One region of the Spongiibacter taiwanensis genome, then DNA from elsewhere that is predicted to be linked to it. Evidence: predicted binding sites of a transcription regulator. Region 1 holds the regulator's gene; each other region holds the start of a gene.
The links. Region 1 encodes PhoB, which activates phosphate uptake and scavenging genes when phosphate is short. Its sites were predicted from a motif close to TGTCATAAANNTGTAACA; they were not measured.

Region 1 (5,930 bases):
ACAATGGCAGGATTTCGTAGAGGAGATAGAAAAAAATCAACAGAATGGCGAACAGAATCGCCACACCGCCGCCGGTGATCGTGACCGCGGCAGCCGAGTCTTTAAATTGGCGCCAACGACGGAAAGCCGACGCGGTATTTCTCACTTCCGCAGAATTCATGCAACGTTGCCCTGATGGGTGCCCGAGCGGTAAACGTAAACCACCCAGCCTATGTTAATTCGGTTGCCAAACCATGACACGCAATGCCATGACTTCAGCAACCTGCCGAACGATAAACAAAGGGTCGCCGCAGTCACTGCGCCGACCCTTAAAACATCATCCGTGCCGCTTACATTTCAAGCAGCGCGTAGATACGCTCAACCACTTTGGCGGGCAGCGGCACGTAGCCGTCTTTTACCACCACTTCCTGCCCCTCACGGGACAGCACCAGCTTAAGAAACTCACGCTCCAGCGGCGCCAGCGGCTGGTTTGGCGCTTTATTGACGTAGACATAAAGGAAGCGTGATAAAGGATAGGTTCCCTTGGTCGCGTTTTCTGCGGTGGCTTCAACAAAGCTACTCTTGTCATCTTTCGCCAGCGGGATCGGCCGAACACTGGGTGTTTGGTAGCCAATACCAGAGTAGCCAATGCCGTTAATCGAAGTCGATACCGATTGCACGACTGAAGCCGAACCGGGCTGCTCATTAACACCATTTTTGAAGTCGCCTTTACACAGGGCTTCTTCCTTAAAATAGCCGTAGGTTCCCGATACCGAGTTACGGCCGAAGATCTGAATATCACGGCCAACCCAAGACCCGCTCATTCCGAGCTGCCCCCAAGACTGCACCGCCTCTACAGCGCCGCAGCGGCGAGTGCTGGAGAAAACCGCATCAACTTGGGCAATCGTCATACCTTCGATCGGATTATCCTTGTGCACAAACACCGCCAGGGCATCAATGGCCACAGGCACGGCAGTGGGTTTGTAGCCGTATTTGCCTTCAAAGGCCTCGATTTCCTTATCCTTCATTTTTCGGCTCATTGGGCCGACATTGGAGGTACCCTCGGTCAGCGCTGGGGGCGCGGTGGACGACCCAGCGGCCTGGATTTGCACATTCACATTCGGGTAATGCCGCTTAAAATCTTCAGCCCACAGGGTCATCAGATTGGCGAGGGTATCGGAACCGACGCTGGAGAGATTTCCGGCGACACCCGACGCTTTCTCGTAAGATGCCAGACCGGGGTCTACTTCGGCGCCCGCCAGCGAGAACCCTGCGGTCACACTCAGCGCCATTGCCATTAGACTTTGCTTGATTTTCACGGACCTCTCCTCAAACCAGTAAACTCGTCTAAGGGGGCACTCTAAACCCCAATTGTTACAGTTATGTTACAAAACGATGACTACCCAAAAAATCACTTTAACTTATTGATTAGTAATGATTTTGGAAAAACACAACTGAAGCAACTGCCCTGGGATATGACACTTTTAATACGCAATTCGGCGCGATGTCGAATCAACACGTGCTTGACAATCGCCAGCCCAAGGCCGGTACCGCCAGTGTCGATGGAGCGACTTTCCTCGACGCGATAAAAGCGTTCGGTCAGCCTGGGAATGTATTGCGGCTCAATGCCAATGCCCGTGTCTTCGACTTCAAAATAGGCGTGATAGTCATCCTGAAACCAGCGCAGAGTAATTTGATCCCCGGCCTCGGTGTACCGCGCAGCGTTGACCGCCAGGTTCGAGAAGGCGCTGCGCAGTTCAGCGTAGCAACCCCGTAGGTCAGCATCATCATCGCATTCAACCCGAATCTCCCGCTCCCCTTTTGCCGCGGCCGAAACCTCTTCGGCAATCATTTCCATCAGCGGGCGCATTCTGATCTGCTCTTGCTCGGAGGCCGGCAACGTTTCCAGCCGCGACAACAGCATCAAGTCTTGAATCAGATTATGCATGCGCCGGGATTGTTGCAGCATCTGAGCGATGGCCCGATCCCAACGGGGGTTTTCGCCACCGTGCTCGGCAAAGGTTTCGAGATAACCATTGATAACAGTCAGCGGCGTACGCAATTCGTGGGATACGTTGGCAACGAAGTCCTTGCGCATTTTTTCGAGGCGATGGGTCCGGGTCACATCTCGCGCAAACAACAACCTACTACCCTGGCCGAAAAAACTGATATTGATACTCAGCTGTATATGCCCATTGACTGGAGACGACATCTCCAATGGCATTTTGTATTTTTCTGATTCGAAATAACGCAGAAAGGCTGGCGCACGGATCAAGTTGACTAGTTGGCGCCCCGTGTCCTCCTCGTGCTGCAACCCAAGCAAGTCCACTGCCGCGGTATTGCACCATTCAATATTACCGGCTGCATCCAACATCACTACGGCGTCCGACATAGACGCAAACGACGCCCGCAGATACTCCACCGTAGCGCCCAGACGCGCCCGATCCTGGGCGCCCTGACGATGCAGGTCGTAGATTGAATCTAAAACCTGTCCCCACATACCTGTTGCCTCCGGTGGCTCACCGTCCATGCCACCCTGTAACCATGTATTCAATTTTTTGAGTTGTAACAACAGCCAAGCACACGCGGCAATAGCAGCAATCAGCAGCGGCCAAACACCCACTTGGAACAGCGCGCACACCAACGCAATGCCAATTAGGGGAATACTGACTTTAGTCAGCTCGGTCTTCCAGCCACTATCCCGCATTGCGTCGTCAGGCGCTTATGCCAGTCGCAGAAAAACGGTAACCGGTGCCTCGCACGGTCTGGATTAACTGACCGAAATCCTGACGATCCGTCTGCAGCGCTTTACGCAAACGGCGGATATGCACGTCAACCGTGCGCTCTTCAACATAAACGTTGGTTCCCCACACCTGATCCAATAGCTGGCCACGACTGTAAGCGCGCTCTTGGTGGGTCATGAAAAACTTGAGCAGTTTGAATTCGGTTGGGCCCATATCAAGGGGGTCCTGGTGGGCAAAGACCCGGTGACTCGCCGGGTCGAGTTTCAAGCCATTCACTTCAATACTTTCCTCGTCACTCTGACTGCCACTGCGACGCAACACTGCCTTAATCCGGGCCATCAACTCCCGGGAGGAAAAGGGTTTGGTGATGTAGTCGTCAGCACCGACGTCCAGACCCTGGACGCGGTTATCCTCATCGTCCTTAGCGGTCAGCATAATGACCAACAGGTCTTTGGTGAGCTCTTCACGACGCAGACGGCGCAGCAATTCAATACCGCTGGTCACTGGCATCATCCAGTCGAGCAGAACGAGGTCGGGGCGCTGATCAACGATAATGCCATGGGCTTCCTGGGCATTACTGGCTTCCAGGCACTGGTAGCCGGAAAGTTCGAGGCCGACCCGAATCATCTCGCGAATAGCCGCCTCGTCATCGACAATCAGAATGGTCTTTTCATTCATTCTATAAGCCTTTAACGACGATTTTCATGACTGCATTAAATCGACACTTGATGACATTTTTATGACGATCGGTTTTTTTCTAATCTAATCAAACACTACCGTTTTATTCCCGTGAACTAGCACGCGATCTTCCAGGTGATTGCGCAGGGCACGAGCGAGTACCGCCTTTTCCACGTCTTTCCCCAAACGCACCATATCATCCTTGCTGTGTCGGTGGTTCACCCGAATCACATCCTGCTCGATGATGGGGCCTTCGTCGAGGGTCTCAGTCACGTAATGGCTGGTTGCACCGATAAGCTTCACCCCACGATCAAAGGCCTTTTGATAGGGATTGGCACCAATAAATGACGGCAGGAAACTGTGGTGAATATTGATCATTCGGCCCGGAAACGCCTGACAAAACTCCGGCGGAATGATTTGCATGTAGCGGGCCAGCACCACGCAGTCGGCTTGGGCAGCCAGGGTGAGCCGCATAATCTTGAGTTGGGCCTCAACTTTCGTCTCGGGAGTAACCGGCACATATTCAAAGGGAATACCGTGCCACTCCACCATACTGCGCAGGTTTTCGTGGTTACTAATGACGCAGGGAATGTCGCAGTCCAGCTCACCGCTGTGCCACCGGTGCAGAATATCGGCAATGCAATGGGAAGCGTGGCTGGCCAGAATGACGACTTTACGTTTGATATTGGAATCCACCAGCTGCCACTCCATGTCATAGGAGCCGGCAATCTCTTTAAAGCCTTCGCAAAAGGCATCAACACCGTGGGTCAATGACGCTGCGCGAATTTCATTGCGCATGAAAAACCAGTTACTTTCGGCGTCAGCGTGATAATTCGCTTCCGTTAGCCATCCGCCTTGCTCGGCAACATACTGGCTCACCCGCGCGACAATACCAACCCGGTCGGGACAACTGATAACCAGTCTTAAAGTATGCTCCATAAACTCCTACGCCTTGTTCAAAATGCCCTTGAGCGCCTGGGGCAGGTCTGCGGGCAACACAACCGTTTTCGCATTGCTGGAGCTGGACAGCTCCACCAGGGCATCTGCATATTTCTCGCCCAGCAAAAACAACGCCGGCAACTCTTCTCCCTTCACCGCCGCCGAGATCGCCTCAATCGCCGCGCCGCTGGCCCGCGCCAGCACAACCTGCGCCTGGGCATCCCGCTTGGAAGCCTCTAGCCGCCCTTCTGCCTCCAGAATGGCAGCCTGCTTTTCGCCCTCGGCTTTGGTGACTGCCGCCCGCCGCTGGCGCTCGGCCGCCGCCTGCTCCTCCATCGCCTGTTGCATGGTTGGCGAGGGACTGATGTCCTGAATTTCCACCGTCTTCAGGGTAATTCCCCAGTCGGCAATATCGTCAGAAATTGCCGCCTTCAATTTGGCTTTGATCTGGTCTCGGGAGGACAGCGCCGCGTCCAGGGCCATCTCGCCGATGATGGAACGAAGCGAAGTTTGTACCAGATTCTGAATGGCCAGAGTGTAATCCTCCACCCCGTACACCGCCTTTTCTGGCGATACAATGTTGATATAGGCCACCGCGTTGGCAATGATCACCGCGTTGTCCTCAGTGATAACTTCCTGGGAAGGGATATCCAGGACAATATCCTTGGTCGTGATCTTATAGGCCACGGTGTCCACGTAAGGAATAATAAAATTCAAACCTGGCGCCAGGGTGGAGTGGTACTTGCCCAGACGCTGCACAATATATTTGCTGCCCTGGGGCACCGTGCGCACACCCATTGAAATGGTGACCACCACCATGAACAGCAAAGCACCGGTTACTGCGAGACTTTCCATATCTTCAGCCCTTTAAGAGTCTGGTGAGAAAGACGCCGCGCTACCCCGCCTAACGGGACGACTCGACGTGGGACACAATCAATTTATTGCCAGACAGTTCCTCAACCCGCACTTTGTCGCCCACTTCGATGGGGTCGTTGCAGATAAAAGACCATTCTTCACTACCCAACATCGGCACCGAAAAGCGCATGACCCCGTGACCAAACTTGGCGCCTTTGCTAATCACCATCCCTTCCTGAGCAACGATTTGCTCCCGGGCCATGCCGGCCAGAGACTTGTTTTTCATTTTGGGGTGGACGTATTTAAACCAGATAAACAGGTCCAGGCAGGACAGCACCGCCCAAATCGCCAGCTGCACCGCAAAGTGCAAATCGACCACGGCGATAATCAAACCCACTGCGACGGCGCTGGCGCCAAACCAAAGCAGCACAAAACTGGGGACAAAAATTTCGCTCGCGACCAATAGCAGTCCCAGCACCATCCAGTGCCAATATGCGATATGCGCGTTTAACCAAGACATTGTCGACTCCGACAGACCTTCTGCCGCGCAAGAATAGCCTATGCGCCAGGCAAGTGCACCTCACCCCGAATGACGGCAGCATTTGATGAATTGAAAGGGGTTGAATACAGCAGCCCCACTGATACGGTACAATACGTTTTTGCCACATTTAGCCCCATCTTCAGGTCATTATGTCCCCAACACCCCTGTTCAATTACCGCCGTTACTGGGCCGAG
Region 2 (5,930 bases), 1.8 Mb from region 1:
GAGTCGTGGTTACCTGGCGGGTGATTGTCCGGTCAGTCTTGCGGGGCAGCGCTGTCGCTTTGGGGTGCTACGGAAGCACCGTCGCGCAGCATGTCATAGCCCTGGTAGATGACCTTGGTACCGGCGTTCAGTCCGGCGCGGACTTCAACCAGTCCGGGCTGGCGCAGGCCCAGTTCAATTTGCTGTTTGCGCGCGGTGTTGCTGTCGTCCACCACCCAAACAAAGTGCTGGTCTTGCACGCTCTGCAGGGCTTCTTCTTTCACCATCAAGGCCTGACGTTGTTGGGTGATGAGCGCCAGGCGCATCAGCATGCCGGGCTTGAGTTGTCCGTCGGGGTTGGCCAGTTCGGCTCGCACATTGATGTTGCGGGCGACCCGGTCAATGCGGCTGTCGATTGCGGTAATCGTCCCGCTAAAGCGGCGCTGTAAGGCTTCGCTGTAGGCTTCCACGGTTTGCCCTTTGGCAATGCTGGTGAGGTAGAGGGCAGGAATCTGAAAATCCATTCGCATCACGCTGGTGTCATCCAGGGTGGTAATGACCTCACCCGGTGTCACCAGGGCGCCGGGGCTGACCTGGCGCAGGCCCACCTGTCCGGCAAAGGGGGCCGTGATGTTGCGCTCGGCAATCATGGCCTCCACCTCCTTGATTCGAGCCAGGGCTTGCAGCTTGGCAGTCTGGCGTTGGTCGTACTCGGTTTGGGCGGCCACCTTGCGCTGAATGAGTCCCTCCAGGCGTTTCAACTCTCGCTCTTGCTCCGCAAGATCGGCCTTGGCGGCGGCCAGCAGTGCCTGTTCTTCCTGTTGCGCCAGGGTGGCCAGGAGCTGGCCTTCGCTGACGGTGTCGCCATCGCTAAACTTCAGTGAGGTGATCTTTTCACTGACGCTGGCGGTGACGTCGATAGATTCACGGGCGAGCAAGGTACCCAGCGCCTGAATGCGCTGCTGGATTTCCTGAGGCGCGAGTGTTTGAATCGCTACGGCTGCAGGTGGCCGTGGGGCGGCTTGGGTAGCGTCAGTGTCGTTACAGGCACTGACCAGCAGCAGTGGCGAAAGCAGACACAGCAATGAGCGCATGCGGGCGGGCATGGGGTGTAGAACTCCTGAGGCAAAAAGGGTTGGCGTCAGATCGTGCGCCGTCATCTGCGCCGAAGCTAATCGGCGTCAGGTGAAACGACTAGCGGATTGAGCGCGCACCAAAGGGTTTACCATACCACCAAAAAGGGTAATTGCCTTCTTAGAAAGATAAATTTTGGTGTCGGTCAGATCAGCTGCGCTGGGCCAACTTCTCCGCGGCCCGCTGGGCGGCGGCTTTCACCTGGGCGGGTGCCGTTCCACCAATGTGGTTGCGCGCGTTTACTGAGCCCTCAAGGGTGAGTACGTCGAAGACGTCCTCGTCGATCAGGGTGCTGAACTGCTGCAGCTCGGCCAGACTGAGTTGGGATAGGTCGCGACCTTCCTTGATGCCAAAGGCGACGGATTTGCCGACGACTTCGTGGGCGTCGCGGAAGGGCAAGCCCTTGCGTACCAGGTAGTCGGCCAGATCGGTGGCCGTGGAAAAGCCCCGCAGAGCCGCCTCCCGAGTGACCTCGGCATTCACGGTAATTGCCGGTGCCATATCGGCGTAGGCCTTGAGGCTGTCGCGTAGGGTATCAATGATATCGAACAGGGGCTCTTTGTCTTCCTGGTTGTCCTTGTTGTAGGCCAGGGGTTGGGATTTCATCAAGGTCAGCAGGCTGAACAGATGGCCATTCACCCGGCCGACCTTGCCCCGAATCAGTTCTGGCACGTCGGGGTTTTTCTTCTGGGGCATAATGCTGGAGCCGGTACAGAACCGGTCGGGCAGGTTCACGAAGTTGAACTGGGAGGAGGTCCACAGCACCAACTCTTCGCTGAAGCGCGACAGGTGGGTCATGATCAAACTGGCTGCCGCGGCAAACTCAATGGCAAAGTCGCGATCGCTGACCGAGTCCAGAGAGTTTTCGGTGGGGCCGTCAAAGCCGAGCAGCTGTGCGCTGTAATGCCGGTCGATGGGGTAGGTGGTGCCCGCCAGGGCAGCGGCGCCCAAGGGACATTGGTTGAGTCGTGTGGCACAGTCCTGCAGGCGGCCAAAGTCCCGCTCCAGCATTTCATTCCAGGCCAGAATATGGTGGCCGAAGGTGACCGGCTGGGCCGTTTGCAAGTGGGTGAAGCCGGGCATGATGGTGTCGGCCTCCCGGGTGGCCAGGTCGATCAGGCCCGATTGCAGTCGAGTCAGTTCGCCGACAATTACGCCGATTTCATCGCGCAGGTACAGGCGAATATCGGTGGCAACCTGGTCATTGCGTGAGCGGCCGGTGTGCAGTTTTTTGCCGGTGATGCCGATCTTGTCGGTGAGCCGGGCCTCGATGTTCATGTGCACATCTTCAAGGCTGACCGACCAATTAAAGTTGCCGGTTTCAATTTCTTTGCGGATGGCTTCCAGCCCGCTTTGAATCTGTTGCAACTCGTCGTCGCTGAGCACCCCTACCTTGGCCAACATGGCGGCGTGGGCCAGCGAGCCGTTGATGTCGTGGTGGTAGAGTCGTTGATCAAAGGTCACTGACGCGGTGAAGCGCTCGACGAAAGCGTCGGTTGCCTCGGAAAAACGGCCGCCCCAGGGTTTGATGCTGGTCTCTTCATTGCTCATCGGTTGCTTTCCTGTACTGGCCGCGGCGACGGCCATGCTGCTCGGTTGATTGCGGGTGCGAAAAGGCGCGCATTATACCAGCAATAGCGGCTTGGCGTTTAGCCTCGCGCCGGCCTTGTTGGTGCCCCTTTCGCAGGCCGGACATTGCTGGCCGTATGTGTACTTACGTCATGTTCTTGTCACAAAGTCTACGGATACTTGCCGCCTGAATAATCCATTCGTTAGTTGAGGGCGGACAATGGCCGAGGTTTCTTCTCCCCGGGCGCGCTTGGTGGAACTGCTGTGGCAGTTAAAGCAGACCTACGACAAGCACGGCGACGGCGGTGTGCGTTACGTGCATTTCAGCACGCTGCTTAAAGATAGCCAGTATCGGCGAGAGCTCATTGATCAGGCTGCGATCAGTGGAAACGCAGAAATTCGTGAACTCGGTAAGCGCTTGCGCCAACTCAACGTGGACGGCGAACTCACTCACACCAGCTCGGCAGGTGACGCGGGTTTACCTTTCAATCCCGATATCGCGGAAACCATCACGGCGGGGAGGCCAGGTAACGCGGACAACGCCACCGATAAACGGCAGCGCTCGATGTTGGGCTTGGTAGCCGCGGCGGCGGTGGCCTGCCTTGCCGCAGGCCTGGTCTTTATCTTTGGCGGCGGCACCAGCAGCAACGTGGAGTCGGTCGCTGGCCCGCTGTATGGCAAACATCACTGGACCGCCGACCGGATCTGGCAGCTTGACGGGGTGGTGTATGTGGAAGCCGGTGGCCTGTTGACCATCGATGCGGGCACCGTGGTTCAGGGCGCTGCCGGCAGCGCCCTGGTCGTCACCCGGGATGCGCGTATTGAAGCTCGGGGCAACGCCAGAGCACCCGTGGTTTTCACCAGCGCCAACGCGCCAGGAGAACGCCATGCCGGGGATTGGGGCGGTCTGGTATTGCTGGGCGCGGCGCCGGTGAATAATCGCTACGCCCAGATTGAAGGGGTTCCTGCCGATGACAGCCGCGGCGCATTCGGCGGCGGCCGCGCCGAAGATAGCTGCGGCGTGCTGGAGTTCGCTCGCATTGAATACGCCGGCTTTGAAGTCTATGCCAATAATGAACTCAATGGCCTGACCCTGGGCGGCTGCGGCAGCAACACGATTCTGCGCAACGTGCAGGTGCACCGCTCGCTGGATGATGGTGTGGAAATTTTTGGTGGCAGTGTTGATTTGAAGAACGTCATTATCACCGGCGCGGGGGATGACTCCCTCGACTGGGATATGGGCTGGCAAGGCCGGGTGCAGCATCTGCTGGTGGTGCAATACCCCGACGTTGGCGACAACGCCATCGAAGCGGATAACCTCGACAGTGATCATCTGGCCAAGCCCCGCTCTGAACCCCTGCTTTACAATGTCAGCTTGCTGAGCATGCGCAGCGGCGAGAAGTTTCAGCGGGGCATGACCCTGCGCCGCGGCACCGCCGGGCACTTTCACAATGTGCTGATCAGCGGTTTCTCTGGCGAAGCCATCGACATTAAAGATTCGGCCACCAGCGCCAATGCCAGCGACGGCAGCCTCAGTTTCAGCGGTTTGGCGATCAGCAATGTGGGCCCCGGCGGCAATACCTTTTTTGCCGATGAAGCGGGGGCGCAGAATGATGACAATGGCCTGGACGAGCTGAGCTACTTTCGCAGCCGTGGCGAGCTGTTTGCCCAGCCTCTGTGGCAGGGCAACCCGGTGGATTACACCGTGGCGGCACTGCAGTTGCCGGTGGATTCCCCCGCCGGGCATGGCGCAGTGGCGATTCCCGAAGGTGAGTTCTGGGACGAGGCCGCTACTTATCGCGGCGCCGTTCGCCCCGGTACTCAGCCCCAGTGGTTTGACGGCTGGACCCGCTTCGACCCCAACTGATTTTCAAGCAAGCATGTATTCATCAAGCGGCGCCTGGCGGTGTCGCTTTTCAGCGGCTTGCCAAGTCCTGCTATGATTCAGCCATCCCAGCGGGCAGGCGTTTCATTGTGGCAGTGACTACCTCAAACAAACTGGTCGACGAGGGCGCCGGGCCAGCGCGCCCGGCGCCCTTTGTTGGTGATGTGTGCAGCCCCACATCGCTGCTCATGCTGGTGCTGTTGTCCGAATTGCTGGCGGTGGCCTACACCGTTCTGTTATCCGGTGTGCGCCAGTTCGATTTTCTGCTGCTCGCCTATGCCTCCTTGTTTTTGCTGTGGGGAACCCTGGGCGCCGCCGCGTTGCTTTGCCGACTTCGTGGAGTTTTTGCCCGGCTGGGCACGGCCCGCAGCGCCGGGCTGAGTTTTATCGTTTGCCTGTTGTGGGTCGCGCTGCTGAGTGTGTCGTGCCAGATGATATTGTCCGCCACCGGCAACGAGGGGATCGCAGGCCTGGATTGGTGGTGGATTCTCGACAGTCTGGTGTTGGCGACCATTATCATTGGCATCAGCCTGCGGTATATCTACTTGGGCCAGCAGCTGCGTGAGCGGCAACAAAGCGCATTGAACGCGCGACTGGATGCCCTGCAATCCCGGATTCGTCCTCACTTTCTTTTTAACACCCTGAACAGTATCTCCAGCTTGATTGTGGTTGACCCCCAGCGGGCAGAGCAGGCCGTTGAGGATCTGGCGGCGCTGTTTCGGGCAAACCTCAGTGGCAGCCAGAAGCGGGTGAGCTGGTCTGAGGAGCGGGCGCTATGTCAAAGCTACCTTCGCATTGAGCAAAACCGCCTCGCCGATCGACTACAGGTGGACTGGCAAGAAACTGCGTCACATTCCCCGGTGCGGGTCCCGTCACTCATTTTGCAGCCGCTGTTGGAAAATGCGATTTTGCATGGCATTCAGCGCCTGCCCGGCGGCGGTACTCTGCATGTGCAGGTTGTTCATCGTGACGGCATGATCACCGTGGAGATTCGCAACCCTTGTCCGCCGCTCGCTGCCAGGGGCGCTGGCAATGGCCAGGGAGGCAACAATATTCGCCAGCGTCTGGAAGCCCTGTACGGCAGCCGGGCTTCGCTGCAAATGCACTCCGCAGAGGATTATTTTGTTGCGCGCCTGAATTTGCCCACCACAGGCCCTGCTGGTGAGGTGGCCCCATGATGAGTGTCATGGTGGTGGACGATGAGCCCCTGGCCCGGCAGCGGATGCTGCGTTTGCTTGCATCCGTGGGCGAGGTGGCGCCGGTGACCGAGGCGGAAAACGGCGAGCAGGCGCTGAGCTGTTTTGCCGAGACGCCGGTCGATGTGGTGCTGCTCGATATCGAAATGCCCGGCATCAATGGTCTG
Region 3 (5,930 bases), 760 kb from region 1:
CGCCGCTTACCAGCATGTACATGATTGGCGAAAACCACCGCCGTGCGGGCTGGGATTGGCGCCCGGAGATTCACGACAGCGATGGTTTGGCCATGCAAACCGGGCAAGGTAACTGGCTCTGGCGTCCTTTGGTTAATCCCCAGGCGTTACGTTTCAGCGCATTCAGTGATGACAATCCCAAGGGCTTTGGTCTACTGCAACGCGATCGCAATTTTGACCACTACCAGGACGACGGCGTGTTTTACGACAAGCGTCCCGGGGTTTGGGTCGCCCCGAAAGGGCCGTGGGGTCGCGGCGAAGTTCAGTTGGTGGAAATCCCGACCTTAGATGAAACTTTCGATAATATCGTGGCGTTCTGGCGTCCGGCGAAACCGATTGAGGCAGGCCAGGAGTGGCTCTTTTCCTACCGCCTGACCTGGGGCGCAGCCCCCACGCCTGAGCATCACTATGCTCGCGTGCAGAACACGTTCACTGGTTTGGGTGGCGTGGTGGGCAAAAAGCGGGAGTACTTCAGCAAGCGTTTTGTGGTGGATTTTGCGGGTGGCTCGTTGGCAAAAATAACCGCCGATGCCAAATCAGCGAGTGAGTCGGCTGCCAAGGTGGAAGCGAAAATCATCCATTCCAGTGGTCGGGTTGAGCTGGTGTCGGTGCGCCCCCAGCGTGCCATTTCCGGGTATCGCGCCATGTTTGATCTGGTGCCGCCCAAGGGAACTGAACCGATTGATCTCAGTTTGCAGTTGCTGGTGGCTGGTCAGCCGATTAGTGAAACCTGGGTGTATCAATGGACACCGCCGCCTGCGGCTGAGCGGGAGCTGCATAACCCGGGGCATTTATAGGTCGGGCCTGCTCATTGCTTGTATCGCAAACCACAGCTGAGCATGTTGTCGCTGGATTAAGCGGTTTGGCAGATAAAAAATGGCGGCCCCTTGGGCCGCCGATAGCACGCGATTATTGTTATTTTGCGTTATTCACCCACAGCGCCGCCGTCGTTCTTGGTGATCACCACAGTGGTTGCCCGCGGGCGGACACTGCCTACCGTCACTTCAGTAGCGTCTGTGGTGTAGGGCCAGTTGCCGGGGTGTTGAATATTGGCGAAGAAGTTTTTCTGGTCTGGGGTAAAGGCCAGGCCGGTGACCTCGCAATCATTGGGGCCAACAAAGAAGCGACGCAATTCCATCTGGTTGTCGCTGTTAACCACGTCCAGGTTGTTGTTTTCGTCAACAAGCTTGGAGGGGATAACGGCCAGCATCTGATCGTTGGTGTAAGAGGTCAGCTCTTGGGCGCCGTTATCGGTTTGCACCCACAGAATGCCGCGGGGGTCAAAGACCAGGCCATCGGGGCTGGCAAACTGGTTCAGCTCGGTCAGACCTGACAGGTTGACGCTGGCATCGCTGTCGTCGGCGCTGCCGAAAACGAAGATATCCCAGTCGAAGCTTTCAACATCAGCGCCATCCATCCAGCGGATGATATGGCCAAAGGCGTTGTTGAGGCGGGGGTTGGCCGGGTTGGTTTCTGTGGTGCGCGCGGTGTTGTTGGTCAGGGTCAGGTAAACTGCGCCATTTTTCGGGTCAACCGCGATCCACTCGGGGCGATCCATCGGTGTCGCACCGACCATGTCGGCAGCGCGAATGGTGTCCAGAATGACCTCGGCTTGGGTGGCGAAGGTATCGCCCAGGGTGCCGCCACCAGTGACCGCAGTGGTAGTTTCCAGCGGAATCCAGCTTCCCACGCCGCCTTCGCTGAATTTGGCAACGTAGAGGGTGCCGTCATTCAGGTACTTGTCACCGGTTGCCAGGCGGTCGCTTGGGTTGGCATCGTCGTTATCCCACACGGCGGTAGAGACGAATTTGTAGAGGTACTCAAAGCGGCCGTCGTGACCGGAGTAGAAGGTTACCGGCTGGCCTTCGACCAGTTTGCCGTAGACCACACACTCGTGGCGGAAGCGGCCCAGCGCGGTGCGCTTCACTGCGCGAGATTCGGCGGTGTAGGGGTCAATTTCGACCACATAGCCGTGACCGTGGGTTTCGTTGCGGTAGTCGCCAGCGGCGGTTTCTGCAAAGGGCGTCGCGTCGAAGCGGGTGAATTCGTCGTCAATTTCAGCGGCGTTGCCAGCCAGCGTTTCCCAAGCGTAGCGAGTGCCTTCGTCTTCGATACCAATGCGGTCGTCACCGGCGCTACGGCCGCTGGATTTGGTGAAGTAGCCGGGCCAGTTTTCTTCACACGTCAGGAAGGTGCCCCAGGGTGACTCGCCACTGCCACAGTTGTTCAGGGTGCCGCGGGCGACTTCGCCGTTGGGCGCGTATTTCGTTACCAACAGTTCAGAACCTGCCAACGGACCGGCGATGTCCATTTCGCTAGCGCCAGTGTAACGGCGGTTCAGCGGATCATTTTCGACCACGCTCCACTCGCCATTGCTGCGTTTTACACGCACTACGCTCACGCCGTGGGCGTTAATTTCCTTGCGAACTTCGTCAACGATCGTCCGCACACTGCCAGCAAAGGTCTGGCCGTTCGGGTGAAGCGCGTCTTCGTCGATGTATTCGTGGTTGATGCACAGCAGGCCGTCGTCGGAGCTACCGTTGATGGGGAAGAAGCTCATCCCATCGTGGTGCATGCCCACGGCGTTGGCTTGATCCTCTGCGGTGTTGCTGCCGTCGTTCTTCCAGGCGTTGGCGCTGCTGTTCAACGGCGTACCCCAGGGTGCCAGAACCTGCGCAGAGTAACCCTCGGGCACGACCACAGCATCTGTTTTTGAGCCGGCAATGGATTGAAAGCCCAGGCTGGTTTCCTGGCTGCCGCTGCCGCCATTGTTATCGTCATCATCATCGGAGCAGCCAAACAGGCCAACACCACTGAACATGGTGAGGGCGCTCATGCCGGCGCCTGTTTTCAAAACTCGGCGGCGAGAGATTTCCTTATCAAGAACGCTGGAGAATGGTTCATTTTTGCTGTTGTTGTAGCGGGTAGGGTCGAATGTTGCTTCACTCATGGGGCTGATCTCTCCGAAGAATCGAGTTATATAAATCGTCGACGCCAGAGGTTAGCTTGGTCATGTAATGGTTTGGTGACAGGTGTATTGCGCTTATATGAAACCACCGGGTGTTGTCAGCGCATTGACGATCACTCTTGCAATCAAAGTGTCATTTAGGCCGCGAATTGGGCGGAACCGTTTTCGGTATCAACCCGCCATTGCGCTTGGGAGGGCGCGCAAAAACAGGCATGATAGAAAAAATCGTATTAAAAGAATTGAGAAGGAGCGAAGTTCATGAAAAAGGGTATGGCGTTGTTGTTAAGCCTGTGGCTGGTGGGGTGCGCGAACCAGGAGAACCTGGTCTACTCCCCAGGATTTAGCTTCGCGGATTATCAATTTATTGTCCTTGAGAAAGGCAAATCCAGCGGGGTGTTTGGTTTTGATTTGCAACTGGCCAACACCTTTACTGAAAACCAGTTCCAAGTACTGGGTGATAAGGAAGTGGCCAATCTTCCCTACGAGGACAAAAAGCAAACCCTGGGCGCGTTGCTCACTGTCGATGGCGACGATGACAGTATCCTGCTGGGTATCTCCCTGCAGAACTTTATCAGTGGCCGCACGGTCGCGACGATCGGTTTGGCCGAAGATGGCAAACTGACCAAAAAGAAGGAGCGCGATCGCGCCTATCAACAGCTCGCTGAAGCGCTGAGTGAGGCAATTCGCAAGGACCGGGCGACGGTCGTTACGGGCAAGCCCCGGCCTGCGCCCACACAGCGCGCCAGTGCGCCTGAGCCCTATCGTGCTCCGGCGCAACCGGCGCCCGAAGATCGGCCCTATATTCTGGAGCCGGATTTCTCGGAATAAAAAAATCGCAACATGGCCTGACACTTTTGCCTGCCCCTTCGTCTATCCGGAAAGCCCCCACAAACCGGAGAAACATGATGCAAAAGTCGATATTGGCAGTGGCGCTCGCCGCTTGGCTGGCGGGTCTTTCCGCCTGTCACCAACCGCCGGCTTCAGAAGCCCGCCTCGAATCGCAGTCCAGCACAAGGGCAGATAGCGCAGGCAGTGAAGCAGATGCTCTTGCGCCCTCGCCGCGGACGAAGGTCGTGCATCACGCTGCCGTCGCCGAACAGGCGGCTGCACCCGCGACCTACAGCGCGATGGCTTCGAGTGGTGAAGCTCGTATGGCCCAAGCGTTTGCGCCTGTTGGGCCGCTAGGCCCTCAACGAGTGTCCGTTCCAGTGAGCGGGGATCGCTACGAAACCCTGCTCGAAAGCGGCTACCGGGATCCTATTTTGTCGCCGCTGTCGACCTTTGCGCTCGACGTAGATACGGCGTCATACAGTCTTCTGCGGCGGTTTCTTAACGATGGAAACCTGCCACCCAGCGAGGCGGTGCGAATTGAAGAGTTGCTGAACTACTTTGATTATCCGGCCACGCTAGCGACTGGAGGTGAGCAACTCAGCATTACCACCGAGGTGATCGCCGCACCCTGGAACCCGACAAACAAATTGGCCATGGTGCAGTTGCGCGCGGCCATGCGCGAGACTGAGCGCCCAAATCGTTTTGTTTTTCTGATCGATACGTCTGGGTCAATGCAGGGTGGTGATCGACTGCCGCTGTTGAAAAAGGCGTTTATGGGACTCGTCGAGCAAATGTCGGCCGCTGACCGCATCGCCATTGTCACCTATGCCGGCAGTGCGGGGGTGGCCTTGGCCAGTACCAGCGGCGGCGACAAGAATACCATTCTTCGCTCCCTGCAATCGCTGCGTTCCGGCGGCTCGACGGCCGGTGGAGCGGGAATTGAGCAGGCCTACCAACTCGCCCGACAGCAGTTCAGCCCGGATGCGAACAATCGGGTGATATTAGCCACCGACGGCGATTTCAACGTGGGCCCGCGCAGCAGCGACGCCCTGATCAAACTGATTGAATCCCAGCGGGATGGGGGAATTTTTCTCACGGTGCTGGGCTTTGGCCAGGGCAATTTGGGTGACGGACCGATGAACCGTCTGGCCCAACATGGCGATGGCAATTACTTCTACATCGACAGTGAGCTTGAGGCCCGACGGGTGCTGGTGGAAAAGCTTCAGCAGAGCCTGATGACCGTGGCCAAAGATGTTAAGTTGCAAGTCGAATTCAACCCCGGCACCGTTGGCCAGTATCGCTTGCTTGGCTATGAGACCCGGCGCATGGCGGCGGAAGATTTTCGCGATGACACCAAGGATGCTGGCGACGTTGGCGCTGGTCAGGTGGTGACGGCCCTTTATGAAATTGTCAGCAAGGCAGGTGAGCAGCAAACTGGCTCAGACCTGCGCTACCAGCAGCGCGCGCTCGTTGACCCATCAAGGAATGAATTGATGGCAGTCCATTTACGCTACCGTGCACCTCAGGGTGGGCCGGCAAAGGAACTCTCGACCATCGTGGATGACCGCCTGTCAGAGAGGCCTTCTGCCAATGTTCAGTGGGCCGCCGCGGTGGCTGAATTTGGTCTGTTGTTAAGCGATTCGAAATATCGGGCTGAGGCAGCTTATGCCAGCGTCATCGAGCGGGCTGCGCAGCTTGCGGCCCAAAGCACCGGCGCCGCGGGCGAGCGCAAGCGGGAGTTTGTTTCGCTGGCTCGCCTGGCATCCCTGTTGAAAGCCCCGGGTGGCAGTCCAAGGCATTCTGATCTGGCCGTCGGCGAACGTGCCGCTACTCACAAGATTGGTGGAGGTTAAGGGATGGCGGATGCCATCGACCAATGGCTGGATGAGTTGGCCGGACGGCGGCAAGACGATCCGATGATTGCGGCCCTTCGTCAGGCACTGCTGGCCGGGCAGCATGATGCGGCGGGGCAGCTCAATGACTTGGCGTTCCAGCGTTTGTTGCGGCGGCTCGAGGGCGAGGGGCTTTTAAATACATCGCCCCAGGTCCGCCGCCAATCTCAAAATGAACCCTCCGGTGACTCGGCCGATTC

Region 2: a site for PhoB is predicted at 2,831-2,848, ahead of NCG89_RS08680 (beta-helix domain-containing protein). Genes of this name have one in related genera too.
Region 3: a site for PhoB is predicted at 3,075-3,092, ahead of NCG89_RS03995 (PhoX family protein). Genes of this name have one in related genera too.

Annotation. Positions count from the first base shown of each region.
Region 1 is NZ_CP098455.1:63,381-69,310, reverse strand. It holds gene NCG89_RS00325 (ABC transporter permease subunit) at 1-160, opposite strand, end outside; gene NCG89_RS00320 (PstS family phosphate ABC transporter substrate-binding protein) at 330-1,298, opposite strand; gene phoR (phosphate regulon sensor histidine kinase PhoR) at 1,391-2,686, opposite strand; gene phoB (phosphate regulon transcriptional regulator PhoB) at 2,694-3,401, opposite strand; gene purU (formyltetrahydrofolate deformylase) at 3,486-4,340, opposite strand; gene NCG89_RS00300 (SPFH domain-containing protein) at 4,347-5,195, opposite strand; gene NCG89_RS00295 (NfeD family protein) at 5,245-5,715, opposite strand; gene NCG89_RS00290 (YgiQ family radical SAM protein) at 5,886-5,930, shown strand, end outside.
Region 2 is NZ_CP098455.1:1,881,136-1,887,065, reverse strand. It holds gene NCG89_RS08690 (efflux RND transporter periplasmic adaptor subunit) at 33-1,085, opposite strand; gene argH (argininosuccinate lyase) at 1,264-2,664, opposite strand; gene NCG89_RS08680 (beta-helix domain-containing protein) at 2,903-4,549, shown strand; gene NCG89_RS08675 (sensor histidine kinase) at 4,663-5,745, shown strand; gene NCG89_RS08670 (LytR/AlgR family response regulator transcription factor) at 5,742-5,930, shown strand, end outside.
Region 3 is NZ_CP098455.1:824,978-830,907, reverse strand. It holds gene NCG89_RS04000 (OpgD/OpgG family glucan biosynthesis protein) at 1-836, shown strand, start outside; gene NCG89_RS03995 (PhoX family protein) at 965-2,989, opposite strand; gene NCG89_RS03990 (hypothetical protein) at 3,266-3,835, shown strand; gene NCG89_RS03985 (vWA domain-containing protein) at 4,204-5,691, shown strand; gene NCG89_RS03980 (hypothetical protein) at 5,695-5,930, shown strand, end outside.